DNA from 2 places in the Sphingomonas flavescens genome. Region 1 is predicted to be linked to the other one. Evidence: predicted binding sites of a transcription regulator. Region 1 holds the regulator's gene; the other holds the start of a gene.
What was found. Region 1 encodes LexA, which represses DNA repair genes until DNA is damaged. Its sites were predicted from a motif close to GTTCCNCNCTTGTTCT; they were not measured.
Positions count from the first base shown of each region.

Region 2: QU596_RS07650 (putative DNA modification/repair radical SAM protein) is a predicted target of LexA. The motif match lies at 3,057-3,072, and genes of this name have one in related genera.

Region 1 is NZ_CP133016.1:336,472-346,206, forward strand. Features, by position in the region: gene QU596_RS01765 (DUF2336 domain-containing protein) at 13-1,014, shown strand; gene QU596_RS01770 (sensor histidine kinase) at 1,070-2,326, shown strand; gene QU596_RS01775 (citrate synthase) at 2,323-3,609, opposite strand; gene gltX (glutamate--tRNA ligase) at 3,606-5,006, opposite strand; gene QU596_RS01785 (ComEC/Rec2 family competence protein) at 5,186-7,243, shown strand; gene QU596_RS01790 (VOC family protein) at 7,197-7,541, opposite strand; gene lexA (transcriptional repressor LexA) at 7,543-8,193, opposite strand; gene QU596_RS01800 (peptidylprolyl isomerase) at 8,265-9,735, opposite strand, start outside.
Region 2 is NZ_CP133016.1:1,485,279-1,495,013, forward strand. Features, by position in the region: gene QU596_RS07640 (UdgX family uracil-DNA binding protein) at 1-1,290, opposite strand, end outside; gene QU596_RS07645 (hemerythrin domain-containing protein) at 1,290-1,778, opposite strand; gene QU596_RS07650 (putative DNA modification/repair radical SAM protein) at 1,810-3,054, opposite strand; gene QU596_RS07655 (CocE/NonD family hydrolase) at 3,158-5,059, shown strand; gene QU596_RS07660 (DUF1206 domain-containing protein) at 5,056-5,859, opposite strand; gene QU596_RS07665 (hypothetical protein) at 5,915-6,301, opposite strand; gene QU596_RS07670 (demethoxyubiquinone hydroxylase family protein) at 6,347-6,838, opposite strand; gene QU596_RS07675 (disulfide bond formation protein B) at 6,883-7,404, opposite strand; gene QU596_RS07680 (S41 family peptidase) at 7,412-8,755, opposite strand; gene QU596_RS07685 (murein hydrolase activator EnvC family protein) at 8,799-9,735, opposite strand, start outside.

The sequences.
Region 1 (9,735 bases):
ACTGATGAAAGTGTGCCCGCTGCGGGTCGACGCGCGCGTGGCCGGCTGCGGACGGTTCGCATCGATTTTTTCCTCGACCCCAAGCAGCGTCTGACTGAGCAGGAACGGGCGCTCATGTCGGTCATGCTTAATCGCTTGATCGGCGATGTTGCCAGCGCCTTACGTGCGGCACTGCCCGGCGGATGGCTCGCGGCGAACGACGGGGATGATGCGGACCTCATCAACCGGCTGAAGACCGCGAAATTGCTCGATGACGCTGGGCTCATTGCCGTGGTGCTGCAACGCGCCGACGAGGAGCGAATTTCGCTTGCCGCCCGCGCGCGCGGTGGATGCAAGGAGGCCCGTGTCCTGCAAGGGTTGGTCAGTAACAATCATGGCGGAGTCGCAGCCTCAGCCATGGCTCTCATCCTGGCGCGTGGACGGCGTCGAGATCGCTTCGGCCAGTGCCTCGTGGCGATCGACGATTTGGCCGCCGTGACGGCCGATCATTTGATCACGGCAGTTGCTGCGGCATTGCGGGCGGAGGTTGCTCGCAGCCGGGGCGCGGCAGATGCGGATCGGGAACTCTCGGCCGCCGCTCGGCAGGTGCGGGAGCAGCGAGACGCGGAGCGTGGAATCGCGAGACTGACCACGGCACTCATCCGCGAGCTCGACGACGCTGGTGCGCTTAGCGACGATCTCGTGTTGGCCGCCGCGAATGAAGGTGAGGTCATGTTCGTCGGCGCTGCTCTCGCGCGCCGGGCAGGGTTACTCATCGACGACGCGCTCGACGATCTTCTCTCCGGCGACGGCTCCAGAATGATGATTCTTTGCCGTGCCGCCCACGCATCCCGGGAACTTGCCGCGGGACTGTTGGCAGGAATTGGGGATCTGCTCGGCATTGGAGATGCGGTCGAAGCGGTCGAAAGGTTCGACAAGATGACACCGGCGGACGTGGATGCTGCCAAATCCTGGTTGTCCACAGACCGTGGTTTCCGAGCCGCGCTGGAACGTTTGGACGACGAGCGTGGCTAGCGCACCTTCAGAACAACCTCCGGTCACGGGCCGCCTAGACCGAGGCGGTCGGCTGGTGGCCGCCGACCCTGAACTTGAGGCGCTGCAGCGCGAGGCGGGCGCGGCATTGAACGAACAGTTGGCCTTGCCCCAGGTTGCCGCAATCGCGGCGCTGGCTCGCAAGCTTCGGACAACAGTATCCAGGCCGGCCGTTGCCGCATCGGCGGATCAGGATATTGACCTGTGGGTCCGCGCAACGCCGCAAGGGGAGGACATCGCGCTTTCGCTGGAAGGCTGGACAACGCGAGCGCCGGGCCCGCCCCGCCTCGCTTCTTTGCTCGGGGCGGAAGCGAAGAGCTCGAACACTTTGAACGAATGGGCCACCGACGAACAGTTGCGGATAATTTCGCTTTCCGAGCGTCTCGCTGAGATCCTTGGCGTCCATGCAGCCGACGTGGCGCGTCAGCCGCTCACCCGCATTCTGCGCTTTGACGAAAATGAAGAAGGGGAAATGCCCCTGATCAGTGCGCTCGCCGCGCGCCGCCCGTTCGCCGGCCAGCATGCGCGTAGCCGCGTCGATGAAAGCCGGATGGTGATTCTCGACGGGGAAATTGTGATGGCCGCGGATGGCCAATTTGCGGGGTTTCGCGGCAGCGTTCGATCGGAAGACCCAATTTCGGGACCTGAGCAAGTGGGGGCTTTCGACCTCGCGCTCGATGAGATGCTCCGCTCGCCGCTCGACCACATCATTGGTAACGCCCAGCGGCTTGTCGAACGTTCGGAAGGTCCGCTTCGCAGCGATTACGCCAATTACGGGGAGGATATCGCCTCGGCCGCCCGGCACCTGCTTTCGGTCATGTCATCCATGGGCCACGAGACGGTACAGGGCGACCGAACGATAGACTTGGCGGCGCTCGCCGGCGACGCCGTCGTGATGCTGGAATCGGCCGCTGAAGCCGCTGGTGTTAGCATCGAAGCGGATGACGCCGCGTCGCTCGCCGCCAGGGGCGAGGAGCGCGCGGTCATTCAGATTTTGGTGAACCTGATCGGCAATGCCATCCGCCACTCGCCGGAGGGCGGCCGCGTGCGGCTGGAGTTTGCGCGCAGCGGTGGGATGGCCCGGGTAACGGTAACGGACCAGGGTACTGGCGTTGCCGCCGATGATCGCGAGCGGATCTTCGAGCGCTTTGAGAGGGCCCGCAAAAAAGATGACGGCGCAGGTCTCGGCCTTGCCATCTCGCGCCGCCTGGCCCGCTCGCTCGCCGGTGACGTCACGCTCGACACCGCACCCGGCGAAGGGGCGCGTTTCTCGCTCAGCCTGCCGGCCGCTTAACGCTTGTCGACCGGGACGTAGTCGCGCTGCGTCGCGCCAACGTAGAGCTGGCGGGGACGACCGATCTTCTGGTCGGGATCGGCGATCATTTCATTCCACTGCGCCACCCAGCCCGTCGTGCGGGCAAGGGCGAACAGCGCCGTGAACATGTCGGTCGGGAAGCCGATCGCATTGAGGATCACACCCGAATAGAAATCGACGTTCGGGTAGAGCTTCTTCTCGATGAAATATTCGTCGTTTAGCGCGATGTGCTCGAGCTCCTTGGCAACGTCTAGCACGGGATCGGAGATGTTGAGCTCCTTCAGGACCTCGTCCGCCGTCGCCTTCATCACCTTCGCCCGTGGGTCGAAGTTCTTGTAGACGCGGTGACCAAAGCCCATCAGCCGGAACGGATCGTCCTTGTCCTTGGCGCGGGCGATATATTCCGGGATCCGCTTCACGTCGCCGATCTCGCGAAGCATGTTCAGCGCCGCTTCGTTGGCACCGCCGTGCGCCGGGCCCCACAGGCAAGCGATGCCCGCCGCGATGCACGCGAAGGGATTGGCACCCGAAGAGCTCGCCAGACGAACCGTGGACGTCGACGCATTCTGCTCGTGGTCGGCGTGCAGGATAAAGATCCGCCGCATCGCATTCTCGATGATCGGGTTCACTTCATAGGGCTCGGCCGGGACGCCGAATGTCATCCGCAGGAAGTTGCCCGTGTAGGACAGCTTGTTCTCCGGATACATGAACGGCTGGCCGATCGAATATTTGTACGCCATCGCGGCGATCGTCGGCATCTTGGCGATCAGCCGGTGCGACGCGATCATGCGCTGCTCGGGGTCGGTGATGTCGGTGCTATCGTGATAGAAAGCCGACAGGGCGCCGACAACGCCGATCATGATGGCCATCGGGTGCGCGTCGCGCCGGAACCCGCGGTAGAAGGTCGCCAGCTGCTCATGCAGCATGGTGTGGCGGCTGATCGTGTAGCTGAAATTGTCCAGCTCCGCCTTCTTCGGAAGCTCGCCGTTCAGCAGCAGATAGGCGACTTCCATAAAGCTCGAATTCTCGGCCAGCTGGTCGATCGGATAGCCGCGGTGAAGGAGGATGCCCTGTTCTCCGTCGATGTAGGTGATCGCGCTCTTGCAGGCGGCGGTCGAGGTAAAGCCCGGATCGTAGGTGAACTTGCCGGTTTCGCCGTACAGCTTGCGGATATCGATGACTTCAGGACCGACGGAGCCGTCGAGCACCGGGAACTGGTCGCTATCGTCCCCAACGTTCAGGGTCGCGGTCTTGTCGGTCATTCAGTCGGCTCCATCTGGTCGGCGATGCGGGCGAGGCTTTCGTCGCGGCCTAGCAGCGCCAGTACGTCAAAAATTCCCGGAGAGGTGGTGCGTCCGGTGAGCGCGGCGCGAAGCGGTTGGGCCAGCTTGCCCAGCTTCACGCCATTCTCCTCGGCGATCTCGCGGATGGCCGCCTCTAGAACTGCCGGTTCCCATTCCGCAAGGGCACCCAGCTTGGCATACGCCGCGCCGAGGATTTTGCGGGCATCGGGCGTCAGCAATGCGGCCGCCGCTTCATCCACGTCCAGCGGCCGCTGGACGAACAGGAAGCGCGCGCCGTCGGCCAGCTCGTTGAGCGTGTGCGCGCGGGCCTTAAGCTCCGGCATGGCTTTTACGAGCAGCGCCTTGTCGGCGCCGGGCAGGCGAGGGGCGACCAGATCCGCGAGCCGGGCATCGTCCGCCTCCCGGATGTAATGACCATTGAGGTTTTCGAGCTTCTTGAAGTCGAAGCGCGACGGCGATTTGCCCACCTGCGGCAGGTCGAACCACTCGATCGCCTGCGCGCGGCTGATAATCTCATCGTCGCCATGGCCCCAGCCAAGCCGCAGCAGATAATTGTTCACCGCCTCGGAGAGCAGACCGAGCTCGTCGCGATAGGCGTCGACGCCCATCGCGCCGTGGCGCTTGCTCAACTTCGCTCCATCCGGCCCATGGATCAGCGGCACGTGCGCATAGGTCGGCTCAGGCCAGCCCATGGCGCGGATGATCGCCAGCTGGCGGAAGGCGTTGTTGAGGTGATCGTCGCCGCGGATGACGTGGGTCACGCCCATGTCGTGATCGTCCACCACGACCGCCAGCATATAGGTCGGGGTACCGTCGGAACGGAGCAGCACGAAATCGTCCAGCTCCACGTTCTGCACCGTCACGCGGCCCTGAACCTCGTCGTCGATGACAGTCTCGCCCTCGCGGGGAGCCTTCAGGCGGATAACGAACGGCGTGTCGCCTTGGCCTTCGGTAACGTCGCGCCAGGGGCTGTCGATGCGGAACGGCTTGCGCTCCGCACGCGCCTGCTCGCGCTGGGCTGCCAACTCTTCCTGCGTCATATAGCAGCGATAGGCGGCGCCGCGCTCCAGCAGGCGATGCGCCACCTCGGCATGCCGCGCCCAGAATTGCGATTGATAATATTCGTGGCCGTCCCAATCGAGGCCGAGCCAGTTCATCCCGTCCAGGATCGCATCGATGGCATCCTCAGTAGACCGCGCCTTGTCGGTATCCTCGATGCGAAGCAGGAACTTGCCTCCGCGGTGCCGGGCGTAGAGCCAGTTGAACAGCGCCGTCCGGGCACCGCCGATGTGGAGGTAGCCGGTCGGCGAGGGGGCGAAGCGGGTGACGACGGGACGGTTGTTCTGATCGGCCAAAAGTTTCTCACTTGCGCCGGGCGGCGCTTTGCTCTTCTCTCTATGCTGCAATGCAACGGACGAGCGCCCCTAACATAGGGGAAGCGCCTCTTCCACAGCGTGCTCGGAGCTTTTGGAAGACGCGGATTTCCGCGCTTCACGGGGAGGTCGAAGGCTTCCTCGAGGCGGAGCGCGCCCAGTTGCCGCCTTGGTTCGTCGTCGGCTTCGGTGCCGGGATCGCGGCATGGTTCGTCATCGCCGGACCGCGGGGCTGGCAGGCGTTCCTTTGCGTTTCGCTCGCGCTTGTACTGATCGGTCTGGCCATCGGGCAGGAGCGGAGCGGGCGGGCGCTCGCCTGGTTCGCATTTGCCGCGGCGAGCGGCTGCGCGCTCGTCTGGGCACGGTCGGCCTGGGTCGCGTCGCCACGCCTCGACCGGCCGCAGGTCGTTCAATTCACCGCGACCGTCTCGGCCGTCGACCACCTCCCCGCGCGGGAAACTGTCCGCTTGCTGCTCAAGTCCGGAACGCCAGGGCTCCCGCCGACGGTCCGCGTATCGCTTGACGAAGACAAATTTCCCGCGGGTATCGCGCCGGGAGCGGTTGTCGACCTTCGCGCGCGCCTCGCGCCGCCACCGCCAATGGCGCTGCCCGGCACCTACGACTTCGCTCGCGATGCTTGGTTCAAGGGTATCGGCGCAGTCGGCAAGACGCTCGGTCCGGTCACCGTCACCAAAGCCGCGCAGCCGCACGGCCTCGACCGGGTCCGCGACCGGCTCCGGCGCCACATCATGGATCGCCTGCCTGGCAACGACGCAGGGATCGCCATCGCAATGGCGACCGGGGACCAGAATGCGGTCGACCAAGAAGACGCCGACGCCATGCGTCGCAGCGGCCTCACGCATCTTTTGTCGGTTAGCGGCTTGCACATCGCGGCGGTTGTCGCCTTCGCCATGTTCCTAACCCTCAAGTTACTTGCACTGAGTGAATGGCTGGCGCTCCGATTTAACTTGGTGCTGGTGGCGGCCGCGGCGGGGGCAATGGCAGGGATTGGCTATACCCTTCTCACTGGCGCCCAGGTGCCGACCGTCCGAAGCTGTGTCGCCGCGTTGCTCGTGCTTGCCGGGATAGCGCTTGGCCGTGAGGCGATCAGCATCCGGCTGATTGCCACCGGTGCGCTCGTGGTACTGATCTTTCGCCCTGAAGCGCTGGCTGGCCCGAGCTTCCAGATGAGTTTTGCGGCGGTGACCGCCATCGTCGCCTTTCATTCCGCTCCGTGGGCGCGGTGGTTACTGGAACGGCGGGAAGAGGGGCTATTGCAGCGCATCGGACGCAGCCTGCTGGGAGTCATTGCGACCGGGGTCGCCGTCGAATGTGCCTTAATTCCGATTGCGCTTTTCCATTTTCACCGGGCAGGTCTCTACGGGGTCGCCGCCAATATCCTTGCCATTCCACTGACGACCTTCCTCGTGATGCCATTGGAGGCAGGAGCGCTTATCCTCGACGGGATTGGGCTAGGTCGGCCGTTGTGGTTCCTTTGCGGTCTGGCGATCAAAACACTGCTCGCCCTGGCGCATGTCGTCGGATCCGCGCGAGGTGCGATTGCGATGATGCCGTCGATGCCGGGCTGGTCCTACGCACTGCTTGCCGCCGGCGGGTTGTGGATTTGCCTATGGACGACGCGGGCTCGTCGCCTGGGGCTCCTCCCCATTGCCGTCGGGGCCGCCGGCGCGCTCGCCGCCCCCGCGCCCGACCTCCTGATCACGGGCGATGGACGTCACCTCGCCATTGCTGACGCTGGAGAAGTTTACATTCTGCGTGACCGTGCCGGCGACTACATCCGCAGTTTGCTCGCCGAAGCGTCAGGATACGACGGCGATCCCTCCGCCATTGATGCACAGTCGACCAGTGATTGCACCTACGACGCTTGCCTGACGACCATCCATAGAAACGGATCGGCGTGGCACCTGCTTGCCACGCGCTCGGCAACCCGGATCGATTGGTCCGCGATTACACAGGCCTGCGCGTCTGCGGACATTGTCATCTCGGATCGACGTTTGCCGAAAGCTTGCGTGCCCCGCTGGTTGAAGCTTGACGCGGCCAGCCTCAAGCAGACCGGAGGACTCGCGATCACGCTCGCCGATGTGCCCCGCATAGCGACTGTCTCGGAGCGCGTGGGCAATCATCCATGGGCTTCACGCCCAAAGTTAAGCTCTACGTCGCACTCCAGACCGCGAGTTCGCTCCCGGACGGATCAATGAAGTGAAACCTCCTGCCACCCGGGAACGCAAAGATGGGCTTGGCAATCACGCCGCCCGCACCGGCTACCTGATTGAATGCCGCATCGAGGTCGTCGACCCGAATGACGGGCAATGGAGCCGAAAGCGCTTCGCTCCGGTCGCCCTGTAGACCGAGGTCCGTGATGCCGTTTGTCGTTGCAGCGTAATCTGGTCCGTATTTCGTGAACGTCCAGCCAAACGCTTTTGCATAGAAAGCCCACGTGAGCTCATGCGCCGTCGCGCTTGGCAATTCGACATAATCGATCCGCGGCCCGCTCACCTCAGTAACGGCGGATCAGACCGGCAAGTCGGCCCTGGATCCGCACCCGCCGCGGATCGTAGCGCTGAGGCTCGTAATTGCGGTTCGCCGGGTCGAGACGGATCATGCTGCCCTCGCGGCGGAAAGTCTTGAGCGTGGCTTCTTCCTCATCGATCAATGCCACGACAATCTCGCCGTCATGCGCGACATCGACCTTGCGGATCAACGCGAAGTCGCCATCGAGGATGCCCTCGTCGACCATCGAATCACCGGAAACCTCCAGCGCGTAATGCTCGCCCGTGCCGAGCAAAGCCGCCGGAACCGCAAAACTTTCCGTGCCCTGCAGCGCCTCGATCGGTGTGCCCGCGGCAATCTTGCCGTGCATCGGAATTTCAAGTGTGTCGTTGGCAGGCGCCGTGGTCACCGGGCGGATTGGTGTCACCGTGGCCGATGGCCTTGCTTCAGGTAGCTTCACCACCTCAAGCGCGCGCGCCCGATTGGGCAGTCGGCGTATGAAGCCGCGTTCCTCCAGCGCCGAGATCAACCGGTGCACACCCGACTTGGACTTCAGGTCCAAAGCCTCGCGCATTTCATCGAAACTGGGACTGATCCCCTTATCCTTGAGGCGGTCATCGATGAACAACAGCAATTCGCGCTGCTTGGCGGTGAGCATGGCCGTGAACCCCTTCAGGAACGAACGGGGAACTTTTAGGAAACAAAGATACTGTGGTCAAGCTTTGCCCGTTAATTCCCGCTGGTGAGAAGACGGGTCCGGAAGGCAGCAATCGCGCTTTCATTACGCTTTGCGCCCATTTCCTTGCGTAGTGCGGCGGTGAATTGTTCCGCATAATCTTGCGCCGTCGCTTCGCTCAACTGGCTTTGAACCTGGGTGATTAGCTGCGGCGCACTGAGCGCATTGCCCGGCGTGATCTTATTGGTTTTAACGATGAAATATCCGCCCCCTGCGGGATTGGCTAACATTCGTGCCTTACCGGTTGCGGTTGTGAACAACGCCCGCAAAGCCGGGGGCACGTTGCCGCGCTGATCGGAGATTTCGATGCGCCGGGCAGCGATGGGGCGCGAAGGCGGCAGCGTGACGCCGGCGGCCTTGACCGCATCGGCAATGGGGGCGCCGGCACTGGCCCTGTCGGCAATCTGCTTGGCGACGGCTTCAGCTTTTCTGTTTGCCTGGTCGACGATCCAGTCGGTCGCGACCCGGTCGCGAATGCTCGTCAGGGGTGCCGGGGCTGCCGGCAGAACCTGGCCGGGGGAGACCACCGCGTAACCGGCGTCGCCGCCCAGCGCGACGATTTCGGGCGGGTCGTTGGGTGCGATCTCAAACCCGGTCTTGATCACCGGCGCAAGCTCTGCAGGAGCCTTGTAAGCCGCGTCGACGCGTGATGTACCGGCGCTCGTGATCAGCGGCGTCGTCGTCACGGGCAGCTTGGCTGCCGCGACCGCCTCGGCAAAGTTGCTGCCATCGTCCAGTGCGGTCTGGACCTTGTCGACCAGATCCTCGATCGCGCTCTTCCGTTTGTCCGCGGTCAACTTTGTCGCAATTTCCGCGCGGGCCTGCTCGATCGTTTTGCCGCCACCGGCTTTCACTGCATCGATCTTCACGATCACCCATCCGAAGTCGGACTGGATGGGCCCGACCAACGCGCCGTTGGCAGCCGCAAAAACAGCATTGGCGGTCTTGTCTCCAGCCACGCTGGAGTAGGCCGCGCGGCTTTGATCTGTCAGCGTGGTGAGGGCAGCGTGGGCGCCTGCCGGGGCGGCGGCCGCAGACAAGGTCTGACCGCCCTTGACCCGCTGGGCGATGGCGTTGGCCGTCGGCTGGTCGGGCACCACGACTTGCGTTAGCGACCGCGTGTCACTGGGCGCATAGGCCGTCTTGTTCGCATTGTAATAATCGGTGATTTCCTTGTCGCTCGGCACAACGCCGGCGACCTGCTCCGCGCCGATCCGAGCGATGCGCAGCGCTCGTTGCTCCGGCACTGTGTAGCGATTTCGATTGGCCCCGTAGAACTGCTGGATCTGCGCGTCCGTTGGCTTCAGTCCGGCCTTGAACAGTTCGGTCGGGACAATGGCGGCTTCACCTTCGCGCGCCTCGAGCAGCAGGGACGCGTATGGCGTCGCCATGCCGACCGGCACGCGAGCGTTGGTCGCGATCGGCGTCAGCATCAGCCGCTGCAACAAACCCCCGGACAAGATG
Region 2 (9,735 bases), 1.1 Mb from region 1:
GCCGATCGCCATCGTCTTGCCGAACAGGCTGTGCGCGGCGGTTGCGCCAAGGGCGACGGTGACGGGCGGGCGGATTAGCTCGCGCTCATTGCTGATCCACCAGCGACAGGCCTCGATCTCGCCAGCGCCGGGCTTGCTGTGGATGCGCTTCTTGCCGCGCTGAACGAACTTGAAATGCTTTACGGCATTGGTCACGTAGGTCTCGGTACGGTCGATGCCTGCCTTTTCCAGTGCCGCATCGAATAACTGGCCGGCGGGTCCGACGAAGGGGCGGCCGGCGAGGTCTTCCTGATCGCCAGGCTGTTCACCGACGAACATGATGCGCGGGTTGAGCGGGCCCTCGCCGAACACGGTCTGGGTGCCGCATTTGTACAAATCGCAGCGCGTGCACTTCCGCGCATCCTTTAGCAGCGCTTCCCATGACGCCCGCAGGTTGCCGCCTGGCTCGATCGCGCGCTCGGCTTCGAGCGCATGCGCAAGGCCTTCCTTCGCTACGGCAGGTTCTCCAGCGGACTTGGCGATCATCTCAAGCTCCCGATTGCGCGCACCGGCGATAAGGGGGGCAACGAGCGAGGTCTCCGGCATGTTGCGCCAATATTTCTTGGGCATCTCCTTAAACATTGCGCCGACCTTCAGCCGCGCGGGGTTAAAGATAGAAGCGTAATAGGTGCGCCAGGTCTCCTCGAGCGGATCGCCCGACGGCGCGTCGGCGCGTGTCGCCCCCGGTCCTTCGGTCAGCTTCTGCCCGTCCCAATGGATCGACAGCTCGGGAGTCAGGAGAGACCAGCGCATGCTGGTGAAGCGGTTGACGAAGAAGCTGGCGGCGCGCCGGACGATGTGATGCTCGGGCTCGAAGAAGGCGACGAAGCGGTCATCGATCTCGCGGAAGCGGACGAAGGCGTGCATCTTGTGCACATCACGCCGCACCGACTTGGCGAGGTCCTGCAGGCGCCGGACCAGCGGATCGGCCTGATCCTCCAGCGCATGGCGGTCAGATTTCAGCCGCAGCAGTAAGGTGTAGAGCAAAGCGAACCGCTCGGGATCCGAGTGGCAGACCACCGCCCTGGCCAGATCGACGAAGCCGCGCGGGACCGCGAAACTCGGCGCCGGTGATGTGGCACTTTCAGTCGCGAACAGATCGCCGTCATCGCCCTCGACGCGCCACACGACGGCACTGGCAGGCACGCCCGCGTCGGCAAGATCGCGCGCGGCGTCGCGCCAGCCTTCGAAATCGTCAGGGGCCGACAAGGTGACGCGGTGCGCGTCGATCATCGGCCCCTCGCGCGGCATCAGCCGATCTTGTCGGCGATCTTCTCGTCAGCGCCGGATTCCGCGCGCTCGATCTCTTCCGGCTTGAGCGCGTTGAACGCATCCTTGAGCTCGACCGCCTTGTCCTCCCCCAAATCCTTGAGCGCGTCGGGAAAGATTGTCTCTTCTTCCTCTTTCAGATGGTCGAGATAGGTGTCTTTCAGCTTCTTGAATTTGGCGAGCCAGGCCGACGAAGCGGGATCGGCCTCTTCGACTTCCTTGAACGCGTCGGCGATGTCGTGGTGATCGGCGGCCGCGTGCTGCGCATATTCGCGCATCGTCACTTCAGCCATCAGGGTGCTGTACAGCGTGACTTCTTCGGTCGCGGCATGCGCGGTCGCGTCGGTCTTATATTGTTCGAATAGCGCGCGCCGCTCGTCGCTATCACCGCTCGTCCGCTCGATCTGCTCGATGAGTCGGCGATGCTTGTTGTGATCGGCGATCAAGCGTTCAAAGATGTCCTTGGCCATTGCTGTTAGCTCCTTTGCGCCGTGCAACGGCTCAGGCGCCAAAGAGTTCGAGCTGCTTCTCGCGCGGCGCGATGAGACTCTTCAGATTCAGGCGGTCGACCAGCACCGTCGGCCGCCAATCGGTGGTGACAATGAACGGCCGGACTTTGGTGATCGACAGGGTCAGGCGGCCCACGTCGTCGAGGGCCAGCTTCCGCCAGCGCCGCGATTGCAGGATTCGGCTGACGGCCTTGGTGCCGAGCCCCGGAACACGCAGCAGCATCTCCTTCGGCGCTCGGTTGATGTCGACGGGGAAGCTTTCGCGATATTTCAGTGCCCAAGCCAGCTTCGGATCGATGTCGAGCGGGAGCATGCCCTGCTCATCGGTCGCGCTTTGCACCTCCTTCGGCGCAAAGCCGTAAAAGCGCATTAGCCAGTCCGACTGGTAGAGCCGGTGTTCGCGCATCAGTGGCGGGCGTTTCAGCGGTAGCACCGCGCTGGCGTCGGGGATCGGCGAGAAGGCCGAATAATAAACACGGCGCAGCGCAAAGCGGTCGTACAGCGTGCTCGCCTTGCCGACGATGTCCGCGTCGCTCGCGGCATCGGCGCCGACAATCATCTGCGTCGACTGGCCCGCGGGCGCGAACTTGGGCGCAGAGCGATATTTACGGGTCGCATCCCTCGCGTCGACGATCGACGACTTCATGTCGCTCATCGCCCCTTCGATCTGCCCAGCATTCTTTTCCGGCGCGAGATTGGTGAGACCGCTAACGGTCGGCAATTCGACATTGATCGATACGCGGTCGGCGTGGATGCCCGCCTGCCGCACCAGTTCCGCGTCCGCGTCGGGGATCGTCTTGAGATGGATGTAGCCGCGGAAATCGTGGTCCTCGCGCAGGCTGCGCGCGACCTCGACGATCTGTTCCATCGTGTAGTTGGACGAACGGATGATGCCGGAAGAGAGAAACAGTCCCTCAATGTAATTGCGCTTGTAGAAAGCGAGCGTCAGGCGAACCACTTCCTCCGCCGTGAAGCGCGCGCGGCGGACGTTCGAGCTCTTGCGATTGATGCAATAGGCGCAGTCAAAAATGCAACTGTTGGTCAGCAGGATCTTGAGCAACGAAATGCAGCGACCGTCGGGCGCATAGGCGTGGCAAATGCCCATACCCTCGGTCGAGCCGATGCCTTTGCCGCCGCGGCTGTCACGCTTGGACGTGCCGCTCGACGCGCACGAAGCATCGTACTTTGCCGCATCGGCGAGAATCGCGAGCTTGGCCTGAACATCCAACTGAGCCACGAGTTCTCAATATGTTCCAAATATTCTCCTGTCCATACAGGTGTTTAGCGATACGCCGAACCGGCGCTTGCGAGCGGTCGGCGCCAGTCCTACCAACGTCGCCATGAGCAAGCCCGCCCTCCGCCTCGCCATCTCCATCCTCCCCTTGCTGTCGCTGGCCGCCGCGCCGCCGCCTGCACGCGTCACCCCGATGACGCCGGACGTCGTCGCCAAGTACGAACCGATGCTGCCGGAAGCCGATTTCGTGAAGCGCGTCGCGATGGTCCCGATGCGCGACGGCACCAAGCTCTACACCGTCATCGTCATGAAGAAGGGCACGCAGAACGGTCCGATCCTGCTCTCGCGGACGCCTTACGACGCGAAGGGAAGCATGAGCCGCAGCGCGAGCCAGTCGGTCGTCGACACGCTACCCATTATGTACAAGGAGTTCGTCAACGACGGCTACATTATCGTCCAGCAGGACATTCGCGGACTGCACAATTCGGAAGGGCAGTTCGTGATGAACCGCCCGATCGTCGGACCGCTCAACAATACCGGCATCGACGAAAGCACCGATGCCTATGACGCGATCGACTGGCTGGTGAAGAACGTGCCGGAGTCGAACGGCAAGGTCGGCACGATCGGTTCCTCCTATCTCGGGTTCCTGACGCTCGCGTCGGAGATCAATCCGCACCCAGCGCTAAAGGCGGCGGTGCCGCAGAGCCCGATGGTCGACGGGTGGATGGGCGATGACTGGTTCCACAACGGCGCTTTCCGCACCGGCAGCCTGGACTTCGCCGTGTCGCAGAGCACGGCGAAGGCCGAGGGCAAGGGCATCGCGCGCGGGCCGGGCGACGATTATTCCTATTACCTGCAGGCCGGATCGATGGGCGACCTCGCCCGCCACCTCGGCATCGAACATTATCCGTTCGTCCAGAAGCTGTTCCAGAACCCGGCCTACACCGAATTCTGGTCGGGTCAGGCGGTCGACAAGTGGCTCGCCGCGCGGCCGCTGACGGTGCCGACCCTGATCGAAGTGGGTCAGTGGGATCAGGAAGACAGCTACGGCGGGCCGGCGGTCTACAAGGCACTGAAGGCCAAATATGAGGGCAGCGGCCTGCTTCACCTGGCGATCGGCCCGTGGCGGCACTCGGGCGCCAACCATTACGGCTATGATCTCGGCGACATTACCTTCACCGGCGATACCGCGTTGGAGTGGCGCCAGAAGTGGGTGAAGCCCTTCTTCGACCATTATCTAAAGGGCGCCCCCGATCCGCAGACGCCGAACGCGCTAACCTACGCAACCGGGATCAACGAGTGGCAGGCGAGCCCGCGCTGGCCGATGGGCACGCAGACGCCGCTGTACCTGACGGGCAACGGCACTGCGGGCTTCGAACGGCCAACGGTCGCGGGCCGCGACGATTACATCTCCGATCCCGCCAATCCTGTGCCCTATTTGCCGCGGCCCATCGGCGGCGCGCAGTGGAAGTCATGGCTCGTGCAGGACCAGAGGTTCGTCACCAACCGCCCTGACGTCATCAGCTATACGACGGCACCGTTGACCAAGTCGGTGCACATCATGGGCGCTCCGCAAGTCGAGCTTTACGCGGCCACGAGCGGCACCGACAGCGACTGGGTGGTCAAGCTGATCGATGTCTATCCCAACGAAACGCCGGAGGGCGCGTCGCAGGGATCGAAGCAGGACATGTCCGGCTTCGAGCTGCCGATCGGGATCGAGATTTTCCGCGGCCGCTATGTCGACAGCTTCGCGAAGCCGCGCGCGCTGCGGGCAAACAAGGTCGAACATTACAGCTGGGGTCTGCCCAATGTGAACCACGTGTTCCTGCCGGGTCACAAGATCATGGTGCAGATCCAGTCGAGCTTGTTCCCGGTCTACGACCGCAACCCGCAAACCTTCGTCCCAAACATCTTCTACGCGAGGCAGGGCGACTACCGAAAGGCGACGCAGACCGTCTATCGCGGCGGCGCGACGGCCACCTCGGTGATGCTGCCCATCGTTCCCTAAGCGTCGACCGCCGCCGCCACCTTTCGCTTGATCTGCTGGGTCGGCGGATGGTGGATGGTGCGGTAGCGCGCCTCGATGATCGAATAGGCGCCGAAGAAAGCTAGGCCGGCCGCGATGGGGAACTGCAGCGGCCCGCGCAGCGCGTCCAGCGCCTGTTCAAGGCCGCCTGCGTCGGCAGCGCGGTGGCTCAGCGCAGCCTTGGCAAGCAGCCAGCCAACCGTAAGGAAGATAATGCCGCGCGCCGTGTAGCCGATGCGCCCGACCCAGCGCGCGAAGGGCTCGCTGGCAGCTTCGGACAGGTCATCTAGGAATGAGCAGCTCGCTGCCTTGTAAAATTGAACGACGCCCGCGCCGGCCAGAACGGCAGCGGCAATTCCGAGGGCTATATCCCCGGCCGGAAGGTGCAGCGCCGTGGCCGCGTTCTGATGGACGGAGGTTGTTTCGGCATAGTAGCCGAGCATGAACCGACACGCCTTCCAGGCGAGGTAAAGATAGATTGTCCCGCTGCCAGCGGCGGCAATGCGCTTCCGCCAGGCTTTGCCGTGGTGCCGGCCGCTGTCCATCCCGAAGGCGGCGTCGCACAGGCGCCAAGCGCCGTAACCCGCCATGCCGGCCGCAAGAAACACGAGTAGTCCGCGTCCAGCGCCGTGGCCCAAATACGCCATCGCTCCTGTGAGGTCCTCGGTGCGTCCGTTGACGATCACCAGCCAGGCGATGACGATGTAGAGAAGCCCGCGCATCACAAAGCCGAACCGCGCCAGCCATTGAAACTTCGTCTGGGCGGGCAGATCGTCGGTCACGGACGACAAATGCCGTGCGGGGTTGCGCGTTCCCGCCAACCCGTGCCGCGCTAGATTATTGCGGCGCTTGGTCGGCCTGATACTGCTCGCGGCTGTCCTTCTTCGCCCGATTGATTTCCTGGATCAGGCAGCCGGTCTGCCCGCCAGGTCCAACCGCCGAACAGCTGCCGACGCCCGTCGCGCCGACGGTCATCAGCGACTTCGATTTGTTCGCCCAGCTATTGCGCTCCTGCGGCGTGCCTTGCGGATTTTGCGATTGCGGCAGGCGGTAACGCTGGCTTTCCGGCGCGCGGATACAGATGGCATCGCGCGGGCACGGGTCATTGCCATAGATGGTGATCGACCGGTTGCCCGCCTGTGCCGTCGCAACGGTCGGAAATGCGGTCATGCCGACCAAGACGGTTGCAGCGCTAGCGGCGCCAAGCATCAGCCTTTTCATCATCTCAATCCTTTCAACGTTCCAGCGGCCGAGGCCTGCCGGAGTTCCTTAAATTCGCTTGGAAAGCCCGATCGCCACCTTGCAGCCAGCCCGGATCGCCGCAGTCAGCAGTGGGTAGCCGACCGCCTGAGCGGCGCCATTCTCCCGCGCAACGTCGCGATGCTCCAACTCCTCGGCCTGGAAATCGGCGATGTCGCTGGCAAGTTCGGGATCTTCGTCGCCAAGCTCACGCAGCTGCGCCGCATAATGCTTGTCGATTTCCGTCTCCACGGCATCGGTGCAGGCGAGCGCTGCTTTCTCCGACATCAAGGCCGTCGCGGCGCCGAGCGCAAAGCCGGCCACGTTCCAAATCGGCTGCAGCGCCGTTGGCCGAACGCGGCGCTCCGCCATCAGGTCATTGAAACGCTTGAGGTGGCGTTCTTCCTGCGCGGCCATGCGCGCGATCAACTTTGATTCCGGCGCGTTGCGGCGGAGCACAGCCAGCTGGCCCGCGTAAATGCGCGTCGCGCCATATTCACCAGCCTGGTCGACGCGCAGCATCGAGTCGCGATCGGCTTGGCGCTCGCCGGGCTTCCAGCCGCCGTTCACGCGCGGCGGCTCCGCAAGCTGAGGATGAGGATCGTCGCGGCACCACCAAGCGACAGGATGGCATTCCAGCCGGCCATCGAGATGCCAAGGAAACGAAATTGCACTTCGTCACACCGGACGATCGGCGCACGGCTGATCTGCTTGAGCAGGTCCGCGGCACTCAGGCCCCGGCCGGACGCGGTGCAGGTCGTCATGCCCTCGAAAATCTTAGCCTCGACGCCGGCATGATAAACACCAATGACGCCCGACACTGCGATCGCGAGCGCTGCTGCGAGCACGAAGAAGTGGGATCGGGACGAATTCACCGGCGCCGTGAAGGCGAGAGCCGCGAGCAGAATTGCGGCGCCGTGCGGCCAGCGCTGCCAGTAGCACATCTCGCACGGATGCAGTCCGCCCACATATTGCGAGAACAACGCACCGCCGAGGAGACCCACCGGGAGCAGAAGCGCGATCAGACGAGCCAGCGTCGCCGGGTCAAATCCTGCCGTGCCGCGGTTCGCGGCCAGAGCGTTCGCCATGCCGGACCTAGCGCGCGCCCTTGGCCGGGCCGGCCTGCGCGATCTTCGCCGTCGACGACAACCGCTTGATGGTGTTCAGCGCATAGTGAAGCTGGAAATCCTTGATGCCCTGCTTCTCAAGCGCCGCCGCCGTCATCATGAAGCGCGGATCGGGCGTGTCGTCCGCCTCGAGCAGCTTGTCGTCGACCTTGGACTGCGCCAGCAGGTGCCGGCGAAGGTCGGATTCGCGGATGACCTTGCGGCTCTTGTAATCAGGGTCGCTGAGCTGCGGCACGGGAATGTCCGGATCAATTCCGCCGGCCTGAACCGAGCGGCCTGAGGGCGTGTAGTAGCGCGCGGTCGTCAGCCGAAGCGCGGACTCGGGTCCAGTCTGGACGACCGTCTGTACCGATCCCTTGCCGAAGCTCTTCTCGCCCATGATCAGAGCCCGTCGGTGATCCTGCAGCGCACCGGCAACGATTTCCGACGCCGAGGCCGTACCGGCGTCCGTCAGCACCACGACAGGGAGGCCGTGCGCAAGATCGCCGGGGCGCGCGTAATAGCGCTCAATGTCGTCCTTCGTCCGGCCACGCTGCGAGACGATCTCGCCGCTGTCGAGGAAGTCGTCGGCGACGTCGACCGCCTGGTCGAGCAGACCGCCGGGGTTGGAACGAAGATCGATGACGTAGCCAAGCGGCTTGCCGCCCGTCGCCTTGTCGATGCCGACCAGCGCCGCCTTGGTCGCTTCCGCGACGTTGCCGGTGAAGGTGTTGATATTGATGTACCCGATGTTGTCCTTGATTTCCCACTTCACCGGATGAAGCTCGATCCGCTCGCGGGTCAAAGAGACATCGAGCGGCTTGTCGCGGCCCGGGCGGATGATCGTCAGCTTCACCTGCGTGCCAGGGTTGCCTTTCATCTTGGCGACCGCTTCGTCGAGCGTCAGGTTGTTGAGGAACTCGCCGTTGATGTGGGTGATGTAGTCGCCCGCCTTGATGCCGGCCTTCCACGCGGGTGTGTCCTCGGTCGGCGCGATGACCTTTACGACGCCATCTTCCATTGAGACCGTCAGGCCAAGCCCGCCATAATTGCCGTCGGTCGTCGCCTTGAGTTGATCGAAGTCATTCGCCTCGACGTAAGACGAGTGCGGGTCGAGCGCCTGAAGCATACCGTCGATCGCCCCCTTGATCAGTGTCTTGTCGTCGACCGGCTCGACATAGTTCGCCTTCACGCGCTCGTAGACGCTCATGAATTTCTCGAGCTCTTGGTAATTGGTCGTGTCCGCCGCCGCGAAGGAAGAGGCGGTCACGGGGATCAGGGCGAGCGCGCCGACAAGCGCGAGTGGCGGAAGATATTTGGCGTTGAAGTTCATCGGGTCGCGTCCTTGAGCCCAGCGGGCTGTTCTTCCTCGGTTTTTAGCCGCCTTTGACGGTCTTTGACAGGCTTTGAGATGAACCTGCGATGATGGCAGGCGACATTCGACGTCCGTTCTGGGACAATTCGACCTGTAGCGGTCCGAGCGCTCGTCCCACCGGTTGTCCTAGCGTCACGCGATCGCCGGCGCGAAGCGTCGAGCCGACGTTGACGATGAGGCTCAGCCAACCCGCGCCATGATCGATGATTAGCACTCCGTCATAATCGCGGAACGGGCCGGCAAACCGCACCGTCCCGGCGGCCGGCGCAGCCACAGGCGCTCCTCGCAAGGTAGCGAGCGTCAGCCCGCGTGACCGGACCCCGTTTTCATTCACCGCGGCAAGTCCCTCGGTAACAGGTGCGGAGGCCGGAAGCTGGTAGACGAACGGGAGGCGCTGCAGCGATCCCTCGGGGGCGAAGGGGCTCGGCGGAGCGGGAGGTTCTGATGCCAGCCGCCCCGCCACAGCCCGAATTGACTGACTGCTGGCCTGCTCGCCGCGCAATTTTTCGACCGTCTCCGTGGCCGCCATGGCGCTGTCGCCGGCGGTGAGGGCCTGGCCGCTGGTCGCCAAGGCCACCTGAATGCTCCGTCGTTCGAGGGCCGCATAACGACGGTGACGGGCAATAAGCTCACCGCGCGAACGCGCCAGTTCCTCTCGCGCGGCAAGCGCCGATTGCCGCATCCGCTCCCCTTCGGCGACTTCGCCGGACAGGCGTGCCGTTCGCTGGCGGATCACAGGCAAGGTCGCATCTAGCAATAGCCGCACGCGCACCAGTTCGTCGGTCCCGCCTTGGTCGGCGAGGAAGAGCAATGGCGGACGACGGGCCATGTTGGCCAGACCTGCAAGCAGCGACGCTACCGGCTGCTGTTCGGCGGACAGGCGCTGCCGGTAAGCGGCGACCATCGCGGAAGCGAGCTGAAGGCGAGCATTCGCGGCG